3 regions of the Cobetia sp. SIMBA_158 genome follow, and region 3 is predicted to be linked to each of the others. Evidence: predicted binding sites of a transcription regulator. Region 3 holds the regulator's gene; each other region holds the start of a gene.
The links. Region 3 encodes PhoB, which activates phosphate uptake and scavenging genes when phosphate is short. Its sites were predicted from a motif close to TGTCATANNNNTGTCANA; they were not measured.

Region 1: a site for PhoB is predicted at 3,354-3,371, ahead of R2R70_RS11780 (putative 2-aminoethylphosphonate ABC transporter substrate-binding protein). Genes of this name have one in related genera too.
Region 2: a site for PhoB is predicted at 6,981-6,998, ahead of R2R70_RS16335 (CYTH domain-containing protein). Genes of this name have one in related genera too.

Annotation. Positions count from the first base shown of each region.
Region 1 is NZ_JAWJYL010000007.1:586-8,329, reverse strand. Features, by position in the region: gene R2R70_RS11790 (putative 2-aminoethylphosphonate ABC transporter permease subunit) at 1-952, opposite strand, end outside; gene R2R70_RS11785 (putative 2-aminoethylphosphonate ABC transporter ATP-binding protein) at 952-2,175, opposite strand; gene R2R70_RS11780 (putative 2-aminoethylphosphonate ABC transporter substrate-binding protein) at 2,238-3,284, opposite strand; gene R2R70_RS11775 (UTRA domain-containing protein) at 3,430-4,143, opposite strand; gene R2R70_RS11770 (putative quinol monooxygenase) at 4,479-5,111, opposite strand; gene R2R70_RS11765 (PAAR domain-containing protein) at 5,409-5,744, opposite strand; gene R2R70_RS11760 (formylglycine-generating enzyme family protein) at 5,637-6,542, shown strand; gene R2R70_RS11755 (formylglycine-generating enzyme family protein) at 6,734-7,693, shown strand.
Region 2 is NZ_JAWJYL010000013.1:87,265-95,008, forward strand. Features, by position in the region: gene mnmC (bifunctional tRNA (5-methylaminomethyl-2-thiouridine)(34)-methyltransferase MnmD/FAD-dependent 5-carboxymethylaminomethyl-2-thiouridine(34) oxidoreductase MnmC) at 1-1,490, opposite strand, end outside; gene R2R70_RS16310 (YciI family protein) at 1,632-1,931, opposite strand; gene R2R70_RS16315 (septation protein A) at 1,931-2,512, opposite strand; gene R2R70_RS16320 (PHP domain-containing protein) at 2,881-3,741, shown strand; gene R2R70_RS16325 (L-threonylcarbamoyladenylate synthase) at 3,807-4,430, shown strand; gene R2R70_RS16330 (ion transporter) at 4,558-5,613, opposite strand; gene R2R70_RS16335 (CYTH domain-containing protein) at 5,764-6,774, opposite strand; gene R2R70_RS16340 (TIGR00153 family protein) at 7,250-7,744, shown strand, end outside.
Region 3 is NZ_JAWJYL010000005.1:261,222-268,965, forward strand. Features, by position in the region: gene R2R70_RS10500 (ABC transporter permease subunit) at 1-339, shown strand, start outside; gene pstA (phosphate ABC transporter permease PstA) at 336-2,132, shown strand; gene pstB (phosphate ABC transporter ATP-binding protein PstB) at 2,129-2,974, shown strand; gene phoU (phosphate signaling complex protein PhoU) at 3,194-3,919, shown strand; gene cysZ (sulfate transporter CysZ) at 4,116-4,844, shown strand; gene phoR (phosphate regulon sensor histidine kinase PhoR) at 5,031-6,353, opposite strand; gene phoB (phosphate regulon transcriptional regulator PhoB) at 6,361-7,050, opposite strand; gene ubiA (4-hydroxybenzoate octaprenyltransferase) at 7,274-7,744, opposite strand, start outside.

The sequences.
Region 1 (7,744 bases), on a different contig from region 3:
AGATGGCGGTGCCGATCACGGCCAGAATCGCGGCGGCCACGCCGTAGCAGAGCAGCGCGAAGACCCAGTCGCGCAGCGGGCTTGGCGTCGGCTGCCAGGGCACGGCGCGCGCCGAGAGCTGCGCGACCTGACGGCGCTGGATCCAGCGGTCCACCGCGAAGGACAGCAAGGCCGGCAACAGCAGGATGACGCTGACCACCGCGCCCATCTGGAAGTTCTGCTGCCCCACCACCTGACGATAGACATCGGTGGCCAGCACACTGAACTGCCCGCCGATGATCTTCGGCACGCCGAAATCGGTGATCGCCAGCGTGAAGGCCACGAAGGCACAGGAGATGATGCCGTAGCGCGCCCCCGGCAAGGTGATGGTCAGAAAGCTGCGCCATTTGGGCGTTCCCAGCGCATCCGCGGCTTCATAGAGACGGGCATCGCTGTTGCTGAGCGCTGTCATCATGATCATCAGCGCATGCGGGAAGATCCAGAAGGTCATGCCCATCACGATGCCGATGGGGCCGTAGATGCTCTCCCCCAGCAGCACATCCTTGAACCAGCCCTGATTGCCGAACAGATACACCAGACTGATGGCTGGCAGCAGTGACGGTGCCAGTAGCGGCAGGATGGACAGCATGCGGAAGACGCGCTTGCCCGGCATGCAGGTGCGGGTGATGCCGTACGCGCACAGGAACGCCAGACTCACCACCGTCAGGGTACTGATCAACGCGATGCTGACGGAATTGATGATCGAGCCGACCAGCGCCGGCGTCTGCACATAGCGCGCGAAGTTGGCCAGGCCGACGAAGTCGCCGCTGCGGTCCTGCACGCTCTTGATCAGCATGGTGGCCAGCGGCAACAGCAGGCCGATGACCAGCAATGCCAGGGCCAGCAGCAACATCAACAGACGCAAGCCGGACTCGCCTGACAGCCGACCCGACAAGGGCAATGCGCGCGCCATCATGCCTGCGCCTCCACCAGCGGATACAGGCGGATCGCCTCGGACGGCAGACGCACACCCACCCGGGCGCCGACCCGCACGCCCAGTGACTCGCTGTCCTTGAGCGCCACATCCGCCGACAGTGTCTGCCCACAGCCCTCAAGCGTCAGAGTGATACGCAGGAAGGCGCCGAGAAACTCGACGTGCTCCACCTGCGCCGGCAGCCCCTCACCCACTGCGCACAGCGAGACGGCTTCCGGGCGAATGGCCAGACGCGCCTGATCCAGCCCCTCAAGATCATGCGCCGCGCATTCCAGACGCTGCTGACCCAGACGCAGAGTACTGGCGTTCTCGGGACAGCATTGCAGGAAGTTCATGCTGCCGATGAATTCGGCCACGAAGGCGCTCGCCGGCTGACGATAGATCTCGGCGGGGGTGCCGATCTGCTCGATCACACCATGGTTCATCACCACGATGCGGTCCGCCATGGCCAGGGCCTCTTCCTGGTCGTGGGTCACCATGATGGTGGTGACGCCCAGCCGTGCCTGCAGTGCCTTGATCTGACTGCGCAGATGCAGGCGTACGCGCGCATCCAGTGCTGAAAGCGGCTCATCGAGCAACAGCAGCCCCGGCTCGGTCGCAAGCGCCCGCGCCAGTGCCACGCGTTGCTGCTGGCCCCCGGACAGGGCCGCCGGATACTTGCCTTCACTGCCGGCCAGGTCCACCAGGGTGAGCAGCTCCGTCACGCGGCGGCGCATCGCGTCACGCGCATCGCGCCGATTGCGCAGCCCATAGGCCACGTTGTCGAACACGGTGAGATTGGGGAACAGCGCATAGGACTGGAAGACGATGCCGAAGTCGCGCGCCTGCGGCGGCAGCCGTGAGATGTCCTGGCCGCGCTGGTGGATGGTGCCTTCGCTCTGCGGCGCAAGCCCGGCGATGGCGCGCAGCAAGGTGGTCTTGCCACAGCCGGAGGGGCCGAGGAAGCACACGAATTCGCCTTCGCGGATCGCGAGGTCGATCTCGCTCAGGGCCGTGAACTGGCCATAGCGCTTGGTGAGGCCGCTGATCTTGAGGTGAATGCTGTCTGACGACGCAGAACGCGTGGTGAGTGCCTGAGGCGCTGCGTCACGCGCAGGCGCCCGGGCTGCAGGGGCGGATACCGCGCGAGGCGAGGCGCCGGCAGTCGATGGCGGCGCTTGACGCGAGGCGTGATGACGCGGGGGTGCGGTCACAAGAGACATGCGAGAAACTCCCGACCCCGGCGCAAGGCGCCGGGGCAATGACGAAGGTGGCTGGGCGTGACTTACTGACTGTCGGACTTGCCGTCGTAACGGCGCTGCCATTCGGCGAGCACTGCATCCCGCTGGTTGGCCGCCTTGGCAAAGTCAGCCTCGATCATCATCTCGGTGATATTGGCCGGATAATGCTCGATCGGCTTGGCCACCCCCGGATAGGCCACGACCGCATAGCCTTCGTTGTAGAGTTCATTGGCCGGCTTGGACACTGCCCAATCCATCAGTGTCTGCGCCGCTTCACGCTTGTCGGTGCCCTTCATGATCGCCGCGGCTTCCATGTCCCAGCCCAGCCCTTCCTCGGGGAAGACCAGATCCACCGGTGCGCCCTGTGCCTTGAGGCGCGCGCCTCGGAAGGCGAAGGACACACCAACCACGGCCTCGCCGGAACCGGCCAGGTTGCAGGGCGCTGAGCCTGAGTGGGTGTAGCGGGCAATGTTGTCGTGCAGGCGGTCCATGTAATCCCAGCCGCCGTCGTCACCCCACAGCTGCAACCAGCTGGCGACATCCAGATAGCCGGTACCGGAAGAACTCGGGTTGGGCATGAACACGTGGCCCTTGAACTCGGGACGCGTGAGGTCTTCCCAGGACGTCGGCTTGGGCACTCCCAGTCGCTCACCTTCGACGGTGTTGTAGCAGAGCGAGGCGACCCAGGCGTCCATCCCGACCCAGGACGGGTCCTGGCCATCACGGTAGGCGGGGTCGACGAACTTGGTATCCAGCGCCTCGACTCCCTTGGGGGCATAACGCGACAGCATGCCCTCCTTCTCGAGCACCAGCAGGCTGGTCGCGGCCAGGCCCCACACCACATCCGCCTGCGGGTTGTCCTTCTCGGCAAGCAATCGTGCGGTGATCACGCCCGTGGAGTCGCGCACCCATTTGATGTCGATATCCGGGTGCGCCTGCTGGAAGCGTTCGGCATATTTCTGCAGATCATCGGACTCCACCGCGGTATAGACGGTGAGCTCGGTGGCCGCCTGGGCATTGAGGGAAACAACCAGACCAACGGCACTGGCCAGCAAGGAACGGGTGAGGAAGGAACGGGTCAAGAAGGACATCGGGACTCTCCAACGCTTGGAATGAATGGCTCTCGCCATCTGGTATATACCAAGAGTATGAGCGGGCCGAATGACACCCTCGTGACAGTCAGTTGAAGGCCCAGTGAAACAGCGTTACCTCATATAGTGTCCCTGCAGCGCGGTTTCAGGGCTTGTTCTTGAGCGTGACGGTGATGCACAGCGCATTGTGCAGCCAGCGCTCTTCGTCATAGCCGATGGGACGATGCTGCTCATCGAAGGTAGCGCGACGTACGGTCAGACCGGGGCTGCCCATGGCGACCCCCAGCTCCCGGGCGGCCTGCTCCCCCAGCGACTCGGAGTAGAAGCGCAGCTCACGATGGGCCAGCGTCAAGCCGTAGCGCCCGCGCAGCTCCGCCCACAGTGACACCCCGAACTGGCCCTCCTCGAGCAGTCCCGGCGCGCGCTCTGGCACCACCCACATCGACTCGCTGAGCACGGCGCGCTCATCCACGAAACGCCGGCGGCGAATATGATAGAGCGGTGTCTGGGCCGCCAGGCCAAGCGCTTGCGCAGCCGGTGGGTGGGCCTGAACATCGGTCAGCAGCACTTCCGTCCGTGGGCGCCGCCCCTGCGCCGTCACATAGTCATTGAAGCCCGAGTCACGCGTGGGGTCGTAATCCAGCCGCGGCGGCGACACGAACCACCCACGCCGATTGCTGCGATGAATGCGCCCTTCCCCCTCCAGCTGCCCCAACGCCTGACGCAACGTCACGCGCGTGGTATCGAAGCGCTCGGCCAGCACTCGTTCAGAAGGCAATCGCCCTTCTTCAAAGGCATCAGGGTCCTTCAGCTGTTCGCGCAGGCGATCGGTAAGGTGGAGGTAATACGCATCACTCATGACGGGGAGTCCTGACAAAAGATGAAGAGGGTTGCCACTACCGGGTAATAACACGGCGCCGCTTGCCCCGCCGGCGAAGAAAATGCCCGGGGCTCTGCGCCGCCAAACGGCTGGACGCTCCAGAAACTATCACATCTGCGTGACTCGCACTGACCTGCCAGCTTATGTGCCGGTGGCGCTGCAGGATTTCATGACAGCCGCCTGGTTGAGCTCACAGGCGTGGATGGCGGTGGGATGACACGCTGATATTCAAAGGGAGGTGAACGCACAATGCGCAGCCTCTAAGGGCTGCGCATCGAATGGGCAAGCAGGAAACGAATGACCGGCGGGATAACTCAGAACTCGCTGACGATATTCAGGTACTGCTTCATGTCCCCGACCATGGCCTGCTCCAACAGCTTGCCTGTCTCGATGGCATAGGGCTGCTGGAAGTGAATGTCCCACAGGTCTGATTCCGTGCGCCAATGCTCGTATATCACCAGCGTGTCGTCCTGCCCGTCGATGGTATACAGATCAAACACGAGATTGCCCGGCTCCTCACTGCGCGTCTTCGCCACATGCGTGGTGAATTGCTGCAGTAACCGAGCGCGATATTCTTCCTTGATCTTGAAGATGAAGAAGATACTGAATACCTCATCTTCCGGCTGCACGTGCCTGGGGTTCGCCTCCTGCAATGGCGCCGGGTCAGTATCGTTCAAGGGCATCACCTCGAATGGCGATGCCAACGCCGTGTCAGCCAGTTTCAGCAAGGCTTGCGCGTAGGGCTGGTTCACATGTGCCTGATGCGCTTCGGTGCTTGCCCAGCGCTCGTAGGCGAAGATGGTGGTGGGAGAATCCTTGGCCGCGAAGAAACGCATTTCCAGCATCCCCGGTTCAGCCGCTGAGCCCAGCTTGTTGTCAGCCAAGGCCTGCTTGAAGGTATCGAGTTGTTCGGGCTTGACGTCAAATTTCACGATCAAGGTGAGCATGGAGATGCCCCTTTTAGTCAGTGGTTGTCATCGGCCCAACGGCAAGATCTGCTGCGTCACGTGGCAGCAGCTCTGTCTCGGGAAGTGACTGACACTATCTTTCGCTGCCTAGCTGAAAAACCCGCGGCGCGGAGAAAGACTTTCAATGAAACCTTGAACGTGAATGCAGCCCCCTCCACAGCAATGCGGCGCTTGAAACATGAGACTGCGGCGCTAACGCAGATCCAGAACGAAAAATCCCGCAGCCAAGGCTACGGGATCATCGAATACAGATATCTCCTAGACGAGCTCACACTCTCATCCCAGGCCGTGCTTGCCACTTGCCGCAGAGATCAGCGCCGCCCCACATGCCGTATGGCAGCCGTGAAACGCCACCGGCTTGCCATTCAAGCTGATGGTGGGATTACCCAAGATGATACTGTATGTGTCAAACTCAGGGTTGTTTTGAAGACATATTTGTAACGAAGCTGCATCGCCAAGCGGCCAGCCGCAGAATACGGATGCGACAGTTTTATAGGGACATTCATGAAATATACAGTTGTTCTGACGACACTCTCTGCCATAGGTGTTAGCGCTTGCAATAATATTAATGCTGATATAAGCAATCAGAAAGGTGTCGATGCATTGATTCAACAGACAAAAGATGCTCTTGTTCGCGTTGAAGGGGGTAGCTTCCAAATGGGGGATTTCGGCCCTATAGACCCCAACCTGAAAGGTCGCAACAAAGGGTTACCTTATAGTGCAGAACAGGATAATAAGCCGTTGCACCAGGTCACACTAGATACCTTCTACATGTCACCCACCAAAGTAACATATTCAGAATACGATATTTATACACAGGCTACGGGTAAAGAGAAGATCAATAACTCTAACAAATATGAAATGCGATTCCGTCAGGATAATGTGCCTGCTGGTGTAAATTGGCAACAAGCCAAAAAGTATTGCGGTTGGCTAGCTGAGAAAACTTCATTGCCCTTTACATTACCAACAGAAGCACAGTGGGAGTATGCAGCACGATCCGGTGGGCAATTTATCCCTTATGGTACTAGTACAGGCACTTTAGAAAAAGGTAAGAGCATCCCTACAAATGAAGAAGTAAGAGGCGCAACTGAGGCTGGCGATTCGAGTGGTCTTGCACCCTACCCTGTTGATATGTACCCACCTAACCCCCTAGGGCTGTACCAAATGGGAGACAATGGTTATGAATGGGTACTAGATTGGTATCAGGAAGATTATTATGATAGCACCATTCAAAAGAATCCAAGAGGCCCAGACAAGGGTGATGAAAAAGTAGTAAGAGGTATATCGAATGGCCAAGGCTGGGGAGGTACATTGACGGTAAAACGTTATCATGCCCATCCTAAAATAGGCGACAAATTTCTTCACACGGAGTTTTCTTTTCGTTGCGTCGTAAGTGATGAAATAGACTAAGCGTACTGATTTAGCTATGACGGCAGATACAGAGAGCAATAGCAAACCGATCAGGTACGCTGTTGCACAACTAAATTGCGATCAAATTCTTATTTTTCAAAGATCTGAGATGCTGGTATCAACGATGTGTTTGCTATCCAATATAGCTACAATTTACAGCTCCACATTTACTTATAAGCAGAAAAATGACAATGTGTTATAATACCAAAACCATCTGGGTAGATAAAGTGAGCATTTCATCTTCCCTTGTTATTTCAGTAATATTTCTTTTAATGCTCTCAGGGTGTAAAGAATCCGACTCCAACAGTCAGAAACTTACTACCTCCGATCAGGAAAAAATCGCGACTCTTATCAAAAAAACTGAAGACAATATGATTTTTGTCAAAGGTGGTACTTTCCAAATGGGCGATTTTGGGCCTATTGATGAGGGGACCAATGGCTTGCCTTACTCCGTTCACAAAGACAACAAGTCATTACATACAGTGACTCTTGATAGTTATTCTATTTCTGCGACTCAAGTATCTTATGATGATTTTGATACCTATACGTTAGCCACTGGAAAACAAACTATAAACAACAGTGGCATTGAGAAAAAATATAGAGCTCCTAATGTTCCAGCGGGAATCACGTGGCACCAAGCCAATGACTATTGCTCTTGGCTTTCTGCTAATACTGACAGCACCTATAAATTACCTACGGAAGCACAGTGGGAGTTTGCTGCGCGCTCAAGGGGTCAATTTTATATTTTTGCAACAAATGATGGCTCTTTTGAGAGGGGTGTTAATATATCTACACATGAAGAAATTAAAAATAGCACTCCAGCTAATTCTTCATTATCTCCCAGCAAAATAAAAGCGATCCCACCGAACCCTTTAGGAATTTATCAAATGGGGCTCAACGGATTCGAATGGACAAATGACTGGTACAGTGAAGGTTACTATAAAAACTCACCTCAGCTTAACCCCCAAGGCCCTAATAGTGGTAGTGAAAAAGTCGAGCGAGGTGGAGGTTTTGGTGAAGGCCCTACAGCTATGTTCACTTTTAATCGTAGGAGCTCTAAAGCAAATGGGGAATTTGTAGCTGCAGACGGCAACACAAAGAGTCTACCTCTAGCAGAACACACATTCAGATGTATATCTATAACCAAATAAGAATATCGTGCTGAGCGAATCAAACCTGATCTTCCTTAACGAGTACTGTAT
Region 2 (7,744 bases), on a different contig from region 3:
GGGCGCACCCAGCCCGCGACCGGATAGAAGAGGCCGTCGAAGGCGATCTCGCTGCCGGCGATTCGACTGGCCTCACTGGCGCTGACCGGCTTGAGCAGCGCCTCGGGCAGCGGGTGATTGTCGAGGAAGCGCTGCTGGCGCTTGCGCTCACGCTCGCTGGTGGCCAGCTGCAGCACGCCGCTGGCGGACCACAGGGTCTGCTCGGGATCGAGGCTTGCCAGCCAGCGCCGGCTGTACTGCAGCGCAGCCAGCTGGAAGCGACTGGCGGGGTTGGTCTCGGCGGCCAGCTTGACGTAGAGCGCACCCTGGCGATTGCCGGAGGCGCGCGCGCCGGGGGCTTCGGCATCGATCAGCGTGACCTGCACGCCGCGCCGCGCCAGCGCCTCGGCGCAGCTGGTGCCGGCGATACCGGCGCCGAGTACCGCGACATGCGTCTCGCGACTGACAGGCGCGGGCTGTGGGGGCTGGGTCCAGGGCTGCTCACGACGCAGCGGATGAAGGGCGCCACGCACCGCGTGCTCCTGCATGGGGGCATGACCGGATGCGGGTGAGGCATTAAGTCCCATCAGTTCGGCGCGCGCGGCGGCGGTCGGTTCGTCCAGCTCGCCGCAGATCATCTCGCGCTTCATGCCGTGGCCGGGCACCTTGCGCCACACGAAGCCTGCCGCGCGCAGGCCACGCCGCACGAAGCCCGCGGCGGTGAAGGTGGCGAAGGTCGCCGTGGGGCGCGAGACACCCGCCATGGCCGCGAACAGCTCGGGTGACCACATCTGCGGGTTCTTCGACGGCGAGAAGCCATCGAGGAACCAGGCATCCACGCCACCTTCCAGGCGCGAGAGGCGCTCCACCGCATCGCCGAAGTGCAGGTCCAGGGTGATGCGCTCATCCAGCCACAGGCGGTGCACGCCGAGGACGGCAGCGGGCCATTGAGCGACCAGCGGCTTTGCCAGTGAGGCGAGATCCGGCCAGGCGGACAGCGCCCGCTCGAGGTCGGCGGCGCGCATCGGGTGCTTTTCCACCGAGACGACATGCAGACGCGCCTCGGCGGGCGCCGTTGCCAGGAAGCGCTGGGCGGCGCACAGGATGTTGAGGCCGGTGCCGAAGCCGGTTTCGCCGATCACGAAGGGGCGCGCTTCCCGCCAGTCACGGAAGCGCTCGCTCAGTCGGTTGCTGTCGAGGAAGACGTGCACGGTCTCGGCACGGCCATCGTGGATCGAGAAGTACACATCGCCGTAATCGGTGGCCTGTGGCGCGGTGTCGTTCCACTCGAGCTGCGCCTCCTCCAGTGCCGCCAGTGGCGCCAGTGGTACGTCCGGCACCACGCCGGGCGCCGTGACTGGCTCGATCGCGCTCGGTGGCGTCGTGGCAGACTTGCGTGCCGCGGTGCCCGGGGCTTGCTGTGGCGGAGCCTGGCGGGTTGGCGAGGCGGCCTGATCGGGAGCTGATTGGCCGGGAGCGGGCTGGCGGGGGGAGGAGGGGCGATCGTTCACGGGCATTCCTGGCAGGAGGTCGAGCGGGAGAGCAGCACAGCGAGACAGCGGCAGAGCAAGGCCTGCAACGCAGACGACGGACAGCCAGGCTGTCCGTCGTCTGTGAGAAACCGCCGGTCAGATGACCGGTCGGGCGCCGGGCTAGGGCAGGGTCTGCTTGAAGGGCTTCACTTCGGCGCTTTCATAGACACCGGCGATGACGAAGGGATCGGCATCGGCCCACTTCTGGGCGTCTTCGAGGGAATCGAACTCGGCGATGATGACGCTGCCGCTGAAGCCGGCTTCGCCCGGTGCTTCGCTGTCGATGGCCGGGTTGGGGCCGGCGATGACCAGACGCCCGGCGGCGTGCAGCGCTTCCAGACGTGCCAGATGCGGCGGGCGCGCCGCCATGCGCGCTTCGAGGCTACCTTCGACGTCCTGACAGACAATGGAGTAGAGCATCACGAATCATCCTTTTGAGAATTGGTCGAGGAAGCGTTCTCTTCCTGAGGGGCCTGCACCATGTGGCGGGACAGGTAGACGCCCTGAACGATGACGAACAGCAGTGTCAGACCGAGCATGCCGAACAGCTTGAAATCGACCCAGATGTCTTCCGAATAGTGACTGAAGACGTAGATGTTGAGGCCGCCCATGGCGAGGAAGAATACCACCCAGGCCAGATTGAGGCGGTGCCAGATGGGGCGTGGCAGCTGAATCGCCTTTTCCATCATGCGCTCCACCAGCGGCTTGCCGCCGAACAGCGGCGACAGCAGGAAGGCGACGGCGAACAGCCAGTTGACCACGGTGGGCTTCCACTGGATGAAGGAGCTGTTGCCGAACAGCACGGTCGCGCCACCCAGCACGACGACCAGCGCCAGGGTGACCAGCTGCATCTTCTCGACGCGCTTGTGGCGCCAGTAGATGTACAGCACCTGCGCGAGGGTCGCGGGAATCAACACGGCGGTAGCCATGATCATGTCGCCAGTCATCTTGTAGACGGCGAAGAAGATCACGATCGGCAGAAAGTCGAGCAACATCTTCATGGGTAATGCGCACTCCTGAACACGACGACGCAGCCGTCGGGAAGGCAAGGGCCTGTGCGAGTGGTATCCTGTCTGACACCAGCGGCGCACCCCTGCCTGCATGTGCTCATTCTGCCGCCATTGCTGCCTGCTGACAAAGCCCCTGTGTGTCCGGGCGCGCATCGCAGCCAATACTGCCCGACGTCTGGCCCGCTGGATCGCCTGCATCCCAGGCATCGCGTGGCACAGACGTTCATCCCGAGAGGTTCCCCGTGTCCGACGTCCCGTCCGACTCTTCGCCGATTTCCGCAACCCGCAAGCCGATCGAGTTTCGCCCGCTGCCGGAGCGCTTCGATTCCGATATCGAGGTGCCGGACATCGACCTGCACATGCACTCCACCGCCTCCGATGGCGGCATGGCACCGACAGAGCTGGTGGCGCTGGCCGCGCGGCGCGGTCTGTCACGCATGTCTCTGACCGATCACGACAGCATGGAAGGCATCTTCGAGGCCCAGCAGGCCGCCCGCGCCGAGGGAATCTCGTTGCTGCCCGGCTGTGAGCTGTCGGTCCGCTGGCGCAACCAGACCATCCACATCGTGGCGTTGATGCCCGAGGGCGCCGGCGATGCGCTGAGTGCCGGTCTCAAGCAGCAGCACGAGGCGCGTGAACGCCGCAGCCACGAGATCGCCACGCGCATGGAAAAGCTCGGGCTCGAGAATGCCTTCGAGCGCGCCCGGGAGCAGGCCACGCTGAGTGGCTCAGGCGACCGCCCGCTGTCACGCCCGGATTTCGCCCGCGCGCTGGTCGAGGCCGGGATTGCACGCAACCTGCAGGACGCCTTCAAGCGGCATCTGGGCGCGGGCCAGAAAGGCGACGTCAAGGCGCACTGGCCGGAGATGGAAGAGGCGGTGGGCTGGGTGCGTGCCGATGGTGGCATCGCCGTGATGGCGCACCCGATGCGCTACAAGCTGACGCGCACCAAGCGTGGCGAGCTGCTGCGTGACTTCATTGCCGCCGGCGGCGAAGGCGCGGAGCTGGTCAGCGGCTTCCAGAATATCGATCGCGCGCGTGACCTGGCGCGTCAGCTGGATGAGCTGGGGCTCTACGCCTCCGTTGGCAGTGACTTCCACTTCCCTGGCGGCCCGCTGGCGCCCGGCAGCATGAGTCCGCCGCCCCGCACCAAGGTGCCGCCCGTGTGGTGTCATCCGCGCATTGCGCCCTTTTTTGCGGCCGACGCTGCCTCCATGTGATATCAAGAGATCACCGTGACGCCAGTCCGCCTGCCGGGCTGGTGCCCAGACGCAAGGAGCACCGCATGGGACAGTTCTTCCAGATTCATCCCGAAAATCCCCAGAAACGCCTCATCGATCAGGCCGTCACCATCATCCAGCAGGGTGGCGTGATTGCCTATCCGACCGACTCCGGCTACGCGCTGGGTTGTCATCTGGGCGAGAAGAAGGCCATCGAGCGCATCAAGCGCCTGCGTCAGCTGGACGACAAGCACAACTTTACCCTGGTGTGTTCTGACCTCTCGGAAATCGGCACCTACGCCAAGGTCGACAACGCCATCTTCCGCCTGCTCAAGAGTCACACGCCGGGCGCCTACACCTTCATCCTGCAGGCGACTTCCGAAGTGCCGCGTCTGCTGCTGCACCCCAAGCGTCGCTCCATCGGCGTGCGCGTGCCGGACCACGCCATCACCCACGCCCTGCTGGAAACCCATCGCGAACCGCTGATGAGCGTGACGCTGATTCCGCCGGGCGAGGAGTTGCCGATGACGGACGCCGAAGAGATTCGCGAGCGCTTCGGACACGCGCTGGATCTGGTCATCGATGGTGGCGCCTGCAGCTTCGAGACCACCAGTGTGGTAGACCTGCGCGAGCTGCCGCCGGTGATCGTGCGCGAAGGGCGTGGCGATATCTCGAGCTTCGTCGAGTGATCGCGACAGCGTAGCGCTTCACGGCGCTGACATCGCCTTGGCATACGAAGACGCCCCCGGACCTTGCGGTCGCGGGGGCGTTGTCATTTCTGAGGCGTTGTCGTGTGCTGAGCGACTCTCGGCTTCGTCAGCTGCGGTCGCGATCGGGAGAGTCGTCGCCTGGGGAGGCGGTCTCATCCCCCGATGGCGTCTCTGCGTCAGGCGCAGATTCGGGATCCGGCTCTGTCTCAGGTTCCGGCTCAGGCTCCGGTTCCGGTTCCGGCTCGCGCGGGTCGCGGGTGTCCTCGTCCAGCCAGGTACCGCAGAACTTGCAGTACTTGGCGTTGCGATCATGGCCTTCACGACCACAGCCCGGGCAGGCTTCGTCGCTGGTCTGCTGCATGCGCAGGCCGTTGAGGACCTCAGCCGAGAACACCCCGGTGGGCACGGCGAGAATCGAGTAGCCGAGAATCATCATCAGCGCCGAGATGAACTGCCCCAGCGGCGTGATGGGCGCGATGTCGCCATAGCCCACCGTCGTCAGCGTCACCACGCCCCAGTAGAGCGCCTTGGGGATGGAGGTGAAGCCGGCCTCGGGTGGCTCGATCAGATAGATCAGGGCGCCGAACACCGTGACGATGCTGAGCACGGTGATGAAGAACAGCAGGATCTTGCGCCGGCTGCGCGTCATGGCCTCGACCAGCATGCGGCCCTCGCCGACGAAGGCCATCAGGCGCAACACGCGGAACAGGCGCAGCACACGCAGTACGCGCACCACCAGTAGGGCCTGGGCGCCCGGTATCAGCAGCGACAGCCAGGTTGGGGCAATCGACAGCAGGTCGAGCACGCCGTAGAAGCCCTTGGCCCAGGTGCCGGGATGCTTCAGGCAGTAGAGGCGGACGGCGTATTCCAGCGTGAAGATGATCGTGAAGCCCCACTCCATGATGCGGAACAGCTCGCCGTATTGCGCATTCAGCGAGGGCACGCTGTCGAGCATCACCACGGCGACACTGGCGAAGATCATCAGGATCAGGCCGATATCGAAGGCCTTGGCCGCCTTGGTATCGGATTCGAAGATCCAGTGGAACAGCCGCGCGCGCAGGCGGCCCGTCGCGGGCTCGTAGTCGCTGGGGTGCGAGGGTGTCGCTGGGGGGCTTTGCGGTGTGCTGCCATATTCATTGGCAGGGCCCTGGCGTTCAGGCATGCAGGCTTCCTTGACGGGCGTGACGACGCCGGATGAATGTCAGGGCGTATCGGGGGGGCTCAGTGTGTGACCTTCAGTGACTGCCCGGCTGTTGTCCATCAGCCAGTGGTCTAGCGCCTGGCGGCTGGGCAGTCAGTGTCGTGCTGAGATTCAGCCGCGCAGCGTCGCGAGCAGTGACAGGCTGTGCTGGCCGAAGTCGCGAGTCGCCCAGTCCTGTGAGGCGTCGCCGTCGCTGCTTTCCAGCGCCTCGACCAGCGCCACCGCATGGATATGGCCGGGATGCTGGCAGGCGGCCAGTCGTGATGCGAGGGCCGACAGGGCAGCCAGCGCATGCGCGTGCCACTTGAGGTCATCTTTCGCCTGGCGGTCGGCGTGGGCATCGAGTGCATCGATGGCGGCGGACAGCAGCGCGCTCGGGTCAGCGGTATCCAGCGTCTTCTCATGCCATTCGCCATCCCGCAGCGCCGCGCCGCGCTTGGCCTTGCTGGCATCTGCCGGGCGCAGTGCCAGGCGGCTGGCCAGTGAATCCGCCAGCTGCCAGAGCACGCCTTCTCTCACCTCGGGGGCGAGTGCTTCGCCGCCGGTCAGCTCGAGCTCGATCTCCTGGATGGCCACTTCGCGACCACTGGCCTTCACCGCGCCCAGGTCCAGCGCCATCTCGACGCCGACGGTGACCTGCTCGTCGCTCACATTCTCGTCACTGCGTGTCGCCTTGACGTCGATCTGCCAGGCATGACGCTCGAAATCGGTGCTGAAGCTGGGTGCGAGTGCACTCAGCAGCTGTTCGCGGGCACCGTCTTCCAGCGCCTGCAGGGGCGGCAGGTCACGCAGGCCGTCGAGGTCGAGACCGGTCTGGCCCTCGGGCAGCTCCCACTCCCATTCGCCGCGTGAATGCAGTCCGCCATGGCTCTCGCCGCTGGTCTTGAGCGTCTGGCGCAGGGCGCCCGTGCTGTCGGCATCCTCACCGCTCTGGCGCAGACGCAGCGCCATGCGCGCGCGCTCCAGCGCATGCTCGGGGGTGTCGAAGTAGGTGTTGGCCAGCCAGCGCCGCCTGGGGGCGACCGTTGCCAGTTCTGCAATGCTCGTCAGTGTCTCCAGAATGGCATCGCGATCAATGACGGGTTGAGACAGTGCCAGTTTGAGTTCGATTTCCTGCGCCATGATGGGCACTCCCTGTACAGATGAAAGAAGACAGATGCTGACGGATGAGGGTGACAGCGGCGCCAGGACCGCAGAGCCTTCGGTATGCGTGGTGCATGGTGATGAAGGCCCGTGTGTCTCATGCTCGCGCCTGGCCCGCGGCAAGGCAAGCACGGGGAGGGCGGAAGGGCATGCGGGATATCGGTCTGTCGGCGGAATCACACTTATATGACAGCATGATGACATTGAAGTGACAGCAATTGCCTGTCGTCACGTCCTTGGTTATATTACGAACAGTGGATAAAGCCAGCGACCACGGGTCCTGCCGCTACATGACAATCTCTCTTCTGGAATCCTTCGTGTTCCCCCGAACTGCCGCTGTTGTTGCGTAAATGACAACAGCATGGCGGTATCATGACGTTACGATGAAAGTTATGTGATCGTCACAAAGGCTTTGCTACACTCCGCGCGTCAATCCTTAACGCCGACGGCCACTATGGTAACGACCAACCCTTTCTCTTCGATGTTCGGGCGCTCGCCTTTCAAGGCGCTGCACACCCACATCATCAAGACCGACGAGTGCGCCCAGCACTTGCTGACCTTCTTCGACGCCTGCGAGCAGGGTGATTGGGAGCAGGCAGCCAGCATTCGCAAGACCATCAGTGGTCTGGAGCGTGAAGCGGACGAGTTGAAGACGCAGCTGCGTCTCAACCTGCCCAACTCGCTGTTCCTGCCGGTCTCGCGCTCCGACCTTCTCGAGCTGATCCATGTCCAGGATTCCATCGCGAATGTCACCAAGGACATCGCCGGGATCATGCTGGGTCGTCATATGCAGATACCCACCGCACTGGTGCCCGCCATGCGTGAGTATCTCAAGACTGCGGTCGAATCGGTCTGCCAGGCGCGTCGTGCGTTGGGTGAACTGGAAGACCTCGTCGAGTCCGGTTTCGGGCGCAACATGAGCGAGCTGGTCGACAAGCTGATCAACGAG
Region 3 (7,744 bases):
ACGCCATGGCAGAGTCTGCGCCGCGTCATCCTGCCTGCCGCCGCCGTCGGGCTGTTCTCGGCGATGATGATCGGCATGGGGCGCGCCGTCGGTGAGACGATGATCGTGCTGATGGTGGCCGGCAATACGCCGCTGGTGGATGCCAGCCTGTTCGAGGGCCTGCGCTCACTGGCCGCGACCCTGGCCATCGAGCTGCCGGAGGCCGAGGTCGGCAGCAGCCACTACCGCTTGTTGTTCCTCGCTGCCCTGGCATTGTTCGTCTTCACCTTCGTGGTCAACACGCTGGCGGAAGTGCTGCGACAGCGCTTCACGCCGCCCAATCAGGGGAGCTGGGGATGAGTCACCCTGACACCAATCGCGCCAGCTCCTCATTGCTGCGCCCGCGCGAGCCGCTGGTCGGGCGCCTGCAGCGCTACTGGCGCGACGGCGGCCCGTGGGGCTGGCTGAATGCCATGGCGGTCAGTGTCTCGCTGGTGCTGGTGCTGGGCCTGCTCAGCCTGCTGGTGGTGGGCTCCTTCAGTCATTTCTGGCCCTCACGGCTGGTCGAGGTGGAGCTGACGGCACAGCCGGGCCAGAGTCCCACGGCCCTGACTACCACGCGCGGTGAGCCGGCGGCCGACAATCGCCATCTGCTCGGCGAGCTGATGCACGAGGAGGTGCGCCGTGTCGCCTCGGGTGAGGGGGATGACGCTCGCCAGCAATGGTGGTTGCTGCAGACATCCTCACGTGACGGGGCCGCGGCCAGCTGGCAGTGGCTGCCGGAGACGCTGCTCGACAGGATGACCTTCCCCAGCCAGGCGCTGATGCTTGAAATGCGCGATGGCCGCACTCTCTACGGCATGCCACGGGCGCTGAGTGACCCGATGACGGGGGAGATGGACCACACGCCCGATGTCGGCGACGGGCCTGCACGGCCCTTGTCCGAGGACGCCGAGCCACTGTTTTCCCGCCTGAAGATGATCGAGAGCGAGCGCCGTCAGCTGCAGGCGCTACGCCTGGACAGTGAAGTCTTGAGCAGTCGCTATCAGGCGTTGCAGCAGTCGCTCGAATCCCGGCGCAGCGCCACTGCTGACGGTGCAGCGGCGCAGACTCATGAGGATGCTGAGCTCGAGCAGGAGATGCAGGAGGAGTTGGAAGAGGTGCGCAGCGCCTTCATCGAGCGTGAAGGTCAGCTGAGTGCCCTGCGTGATGCCCTGGCGGGCGGTCAGTTGCTGCTGGGCGGCAATGGCGGCTACGAAGGCCGCATCGCGCTCGATGATATCCGCAATGCCTGGCGGCCCAATGCGATGGGCTTCAGCGGCCGGCTGATGATGACGTTCAAGCGTTTCCGCGACTTCGTGGCCGGCGCGCCTACCGAGGGCTTCGGTGGCGTCTGGCCCGCCATCTTCGGCACCGTACTGATGGTGGTGCTGATGTCGATCATGGTGATGCCCTTCGGCGTGATGGCGGCGCTCTATCTGCACGAGGTGGCCCATCAGGGGCGCCTGACGCGCCTGACGCGCATCGCGCTGCGCAACCTGGCCGGGGTGCCCTCCATCGTCTACGGCGTGTTCGGTCTCGGCTTCTTCGTCTATGGGCTGGGCGCCGGAATTGACGAGCTGTTCTATTCCGAGCGGCTGCCGACGCCGACCTTCGGGACCGGCGGCATTCTGTGGGCCTCGCTGACGCTGGCCCTGCTGACCTTGCCGGTGGTGATCGTCGCCACGGAAGAGGGGCTGGCGCGCGTGCCGCGTCGTCTGCGCGAAGGCGCGCTGGCGCTGGGGGCGACACGTCTGGAAACGCTCAAGCGCGTGGTGATTCCGGCGGCCTCGCCGGCGCTGATGACGGGGCTGATTCTGGCCGTGGCGCGTGCGGCGGGTGAAGTCGCGCCGCTGATGCTGGTCGGAGTGGTCAAGCTGGCCCCGGACCTGCCGCTGGATGACAGCTTCCCGTGGCTGCATCTGGACCGCAAATTCATGCATCTGGGGCATCAGGTCTATGATCTGGCCTTCCAGAGCAGCGATGCCTTCAGCAGTCGGCCGCTGGTCTACGCGACCGCGCTGGTGCTGGTGGTCGTGATTCTATGCCTCAATCTGAGTGCCATTCGCCTGCGTCACATGCTGGCACAACGTTACAAGGGAGCCACCGAATGAGGCGTGACTCTGAACAGCCCAAGCCCCAGTTGTTTCTTCAGGAGACGCCTGCGCGGCCGGCTGAGGACATCTGCCTGGAAACCCGCCACCTGAGCCTCGATTATCAGGCACGTGTCGGCAAGGAGAACCAGACGCGACGCGCACTGGAGGATGTCAGCCTGCAGATCGCACGCAAGCGCGTGACGGCCTTCATCGGCCCTTCCGGCTGCGGCAAGTCGAGTCTGTTGCGTACCTTCAATCGCATGACCGATCTCGACGAACAGTCACGTCTTTCCGGCAAGGTACTGCTCGAGGGCGAGGACATTCATGCGCGCGGCGTGGACGTGCCGATGCTGCGCCGCCGGATAGGCATGGTCTTCCAGACGCCAAATCCCTTTCCGATGTCGGTCTACGAGAACGTGGCCTTCGGGCTGCGGCTGGTCGGCGAGAATGACAAGCGCCACCTCGATGACAAGGTCGAATCCTGCCTGCGCTCCGCGGCGCTGTGGGAAGAAGTGAAGGACCGCCTGCACGACAGCGCGCTGGGGCTCTCGGGTGGCCAGCAACAGCGGCTGGTGATCGCGCGGACACTGGCGGTCGAGCCGGAGGTGCTGCTGCTGGATGAACCGGCCTCGGCGCTGGACCCCATCTCGACCCTCAAGATCGAGGAGCTGATCCGATCGCTGCGCTCGCGCCTGACGCTGATCATCGTCACGCATAACATGCAGCAGGCCGCGCGGGTGTCAGACGATACCGCCTTCCTGCATGAGGGCCGCCTGGTGGAATTCGCCCCGACCGATCAGCTGTTCACCAACCCGCGGCGCCGCCAGACGGAAGACTACATCACGGGGCGTTTCGGTTAGCGCTCTCATGCGCGAACGTGCAGCCAGGTAGCCTTTTCGCCCTGATATTGCTGACGATGGCGGCCAGATACCGCCTTTGCGCCATGGGTGAAACATAACTGCAATCAAGTGTCGGCATGCTGAGGGGGAGCCCGCTGTGTCAGTCAGTAGTGGGCCATACTTGTCACGTCATTCATGTCACGCCCCCTGACTCGGTGGGCGACTTTCCGGGAGAGGGAAATGGATATCACCAGCGATTCGCACGGCAAGCATATCTCAGAGCAGTTCAATCACGAGCTGGATGCACTGAAGACACACCTGCTGGCCATGGGCGGACTGGTAGAGAAGCAGCTGCAGGATGCCGTCACGGCATTGCTGGAAGGCGACAGTGAAACCGCCACGCGGGTGCGCGACAACGACAAGGCTGTCAACGACATGCAGCTCAAGATCGATGACGAGTGCACCCGGGTGCTGGCCCGCCGTCAGCCGGCGGCCTCCGACCTGCGCCTGGTGCTGGCCGTCATCCGCGCCACCTCCGATCTCGAACGTATCGGTGATGAATCGAGCAAGATCGCACGCAATGCCATCTCGCTGGTCGAGAATGGCCAGAGCCCGCGCGGCATGGTCGAGGTGCGTCATCTCAGCCAGCACGTGCGCAGCATGGTGCGTGACTCCCTGACGGCCTTCGCGCGCTTCGATACCGACCTTGCCCTCAAGGTGCTGCGTGAAGATGCCTCGGTGGATCTGGAATATCAGAGCGCGATGCGCTCGCTGATGACCTTCATGATGGAAGACGCGCGCCAGATCACGCCGGTGCTCAACGTGATGTGGATTCTGCGTGCGCTGGAGCGCATCGGTGACCACGCCGACAACCTGGCCGAGTACGTCATCTTCCTGGTCAAGGGCGTGGACGTGCGTCACACCGATACCCATGACCTGAAGCCGCAGGACCTGGACAAGAAGTGAGCTGACGCGCTTCTCTGCCCCTGTGTCGCCTCTTTCGCCCCGCACCTGCCCACCGGCAGGCCGCGGGGCGATTGCGTCGTGGGAGCGCGAGCGATGTCAGGCGGCCGACAGCTGCGCCGCGCAGGCGGGAGTGCTAGGGTGTGGCTCCGGTCAGCCCGCTGGCTGGCCGGTTCTTTTGAGATGACGAGGACGTCGCATGATTGATGCCGTATCGGCGCTGGTCCGCGGGACCCGCATGGTCTATACCCCCGGGCTGCGCCGCTTCGTATTCGTACCGCTGGCGATCAACCTGGTGCTCTACAGCATCACGCTGTGGGTATTGTTCAACCAGTTCGGTGGCTGGATCGATTACTGGATGCTCAAGGTACCGGCGTGGCTGGACTGGCTCAGCTGGTTGATCTGGCCGGTGCTGGTGGTGAGTCTGTTGCTGGTGGTGTTCTTCACCTTCAGCCTGGTGACCAACCTGATCGCCGCGCCCTTCTACGGCATTCTGGCCGAGAAGGTCGAGCACCGTCTGGATGGCACCCTGATCGATGATGATCGCGGCCTGATGAAGATCGGCGTCGACTCGCTGGGGCGTGAAATGGCCAAGCTGGGCTACTTCATCCCGCGCATGATCGCGCTGTTCATCATCGGCTTCATCCCGGGCCTGAACCTGCTCTCGCCGCTGTTGTGGGGGCTGTTCTCGGCCTGGAGCATGTCGATCCAGTACCTCGACTACCCGATGGACAACCATCAGGTCAGCTTCGGTGACATGAAGCAGCGCCTCAAGGCGCGCTGGTGGCCCTCACTGACCTTCGGCGCCGCGGTGTTCGTCATGACGCTGGTGCCGCTGGCCAATCTGCTGTTCATCCCGGGCGCCGTCGCCGGGGCGGTACTGATGTGGCAGAGCCACTACCGTCAGTTGCCGGCGCCGCGTCGTTGAGACAGCCTGTCGCAGAGCTGGCTTGTCGCTGAACTGACTCGTCGCTAGGTTGGCACGTCGCTGAAATAGCCGCAGTGTCGTCTGATTGACCAAACGAAACGCCCCGCAGTCGCCTCCTTTCGAGGTGGCTGCGGGGCGTTCTGCGTTGGGCTGGCGTCCGGGTCAGATCATCACGGAATCAGCCCATCACTGGGCTAGCGCACTGCTGGCCTGGGGAGCGCTTGCCTGACAGGCGCGCTCGTCGGGGAAGTGACAGCGGAAGCGCGCACCCTCGCCGGGGTGGCTGTCGATCTCCAGATGGCCCTGATGGCGAATCAGCACATGCTTGACGATGGCAAGCCCGAGGCCGGTGCCTCCCGTGGCGGTGCTGCGGCCCTTGTCGATGCGGTAGAAGCGCTCGGTCAGGCGCGGCAGGTGCACCGGGTCGATGCCATCCCCGTCATCTTCCACCTCGACCAGCAGGCCCTGGTCATCCGCCTTCCAGCGCAGGGTGATATGGCAGTCTTCGGGGGTGTAGCGCACCGCATTGAAGACCAGATTCGAGATCGCGCTGCGCAGTTCCTGCTCCTCACCGCGCAGTGACAGGCTGGCATCGGCTTCGATGGAGAAGGTGTGGCGCCCCTGGGACAGGCCTTCGGCGTCGTCGCGGATATGGCCGAGCAGGGCGCTCATGTCGATGCAGCGACCATTGTCGGACAGCTCGTCGGTTTCCAGGCGTGACAGGGTCAGCAGGTCCTCGACCAGGTGCTGCATGCGGTCGGTCTGGCTCTGCATCTGGCCCAGTCCACGCTGCCAGCGCGGTGGCAGGTCATCGGCGTAATCGGAGTAGGTCTCGAGATAGCCGGCCAGTACCGTCAGCGGCGTGCGCAGCTCATGGGAGACATTGGCCACGAAGTCGCGGCGCATCTCTTCCAGACGATAGAGGCGGGTGACGTCACGCAGCATGACCAGACGCTCGTTGTCACCGAACAGGGTGATGGAGATCTGCAGCGTCAGGTTGTCAGACAGCGGCGACTGGAGCGTCAGCGGCTCGCGGTAGGCCAGCCGATTGAAGTAGTCGATGAAGACGGGGTCACGCAGATAGTTGGTGATGTGCTGGCCGCGGTCGTGGCTGGCCTTGAGGCCGACCAGCTGCTCGGCAGCGCTGTTCCACCATTCCATGTCACCGTGGTTGTCCAGCATCACCAGGCCGTCGCGCATGGCCTCGGAGGATTCCTGGATACGGTTGAGGATGCTGCGCAGTCGCTCCTGAGCCTGACGCTGGCCCTTCTGGTAGCGGTAGAGACGATCGAGCAGGTCTCCCCAGACGCCATCGCCGGGCGGCGGCTCTTCATGGGGATTGGTGATCAGCCAGGTGTAGAGGCTCTTCAAGTGCTTGAGATGGACGAACAGATACAGCGAAAGACCCAGCGCCAGGCCCCAGCCCAGATGGCCCAGCAGGCCACCGATCAGGCCGAAGCCACCGGCAAGGTAGCCGAGGCGCCATAGCTCGTTGGTCCAATAGCGCATGAATCCCTCAGGCCTGAGCGCTGAAGCGGTAACCGGTGCCGCGGACGGTCTGGATCAGATGCTGATGGCCTGTGCCCAGCGCCTTGCGCAGGCGACGGATGTGCACGTCCACGGTGCGCTCCTCGACATAGACGTTGCCGCCCCATACCTGATCGAGCAGCTGACTGCGCGTGTAGGCACGCTCCTGATGCGTCATGAAGAACTGCAGCAGGCGATATTCGGTCGGGCCGACATCCAGCGAGTTGCCATGGGCGGTGACGCGGTGGCTGGCCGGGTCGAGCATCAGGCCCTCGACTTCCACCGCCTCCTCGACCCCCTTGGGAGTGGTGCGACGCAGCACGGCCTTGAGACGGGCGACCAGCTCGCGCGGCGAGAAGGGCTTGGTGATGTAGTCGTCGGCACCGGCTTCCAGGCCTTGAATCTTGTTGTCTTCCTCGCCCTTGGCGGTCAACAGGATGATCGGCAGCTCCGAGGTGGTCTCGTCACGCTTGAGACGCCGCGCGAGCTCCAGGCCACTGGTACCCGGCATCATCCAGTCCAGCAACAGCAGATCGGGCTTTTCATCGACGACGATGGCGTGGGCGTCCTGGGCATTGTCTGCCTCCAGCACGCGGTAATCCGCCATTTCGAGGGCAACGGCGATCATCTCGCGAATCGAGGATTCATCGTCGACAATCAGTACGGTCTTGGAGCTCATCGCTAGATCCCATGCAGCAGTCGGCGCACGCGCCAGAATGACAAGTCGATGACGATTACAACCCGCTTATATGACAACGAGATGACAACTGCCAGCATGGCAGCTTGCACGCAAGCCTGCCAGCCACCTTGGAGGCGCGGCAGGCAGGCATGAACCGTGGGCTGGGGAGCAACAGAGGGCAGGGGTCGCTTTAAATTAAATAATACTAATGTTTATGCAGGCGTCAGCTCATCGGCCAGGTCGCCAGGGCGATACCGGCGAAGATCAGCAGACCCGTCCAATGATTGTTGAGGAAGGCCTGGAAGCAGGGCGCACGCTCACGCTCCCGGATCAGACGTTGCTGCCAGACGAAGGTGACGGCGGCGGCGGCCAGCCCCAGCCAGTAGAAGATGCCTAGCACCAGCTGCAGGCCGATGCCGATCAACACCGCCAGCATGCCCAGCTGCAACAGACCGATCATCAGCTTGTCGGCACGCCCGAACAGCACGGCGGTGGACTTGATGCCCACCTTGAGGTCGTCGTTGCGATCGACCATCGCATAGGCGGTGTCGTAGGCCACCGTCCACATCAGATTGGCAGCGAACAGCCACCAGCCGTAGGTCGGTACCTCCTCCAGCGTCGCGGCGAAGGCCATCGGAATCGCCCAGCCGAAGGCGGCGCCCAGCACCACCTGGGGCAGATGATGGAAGCGCTT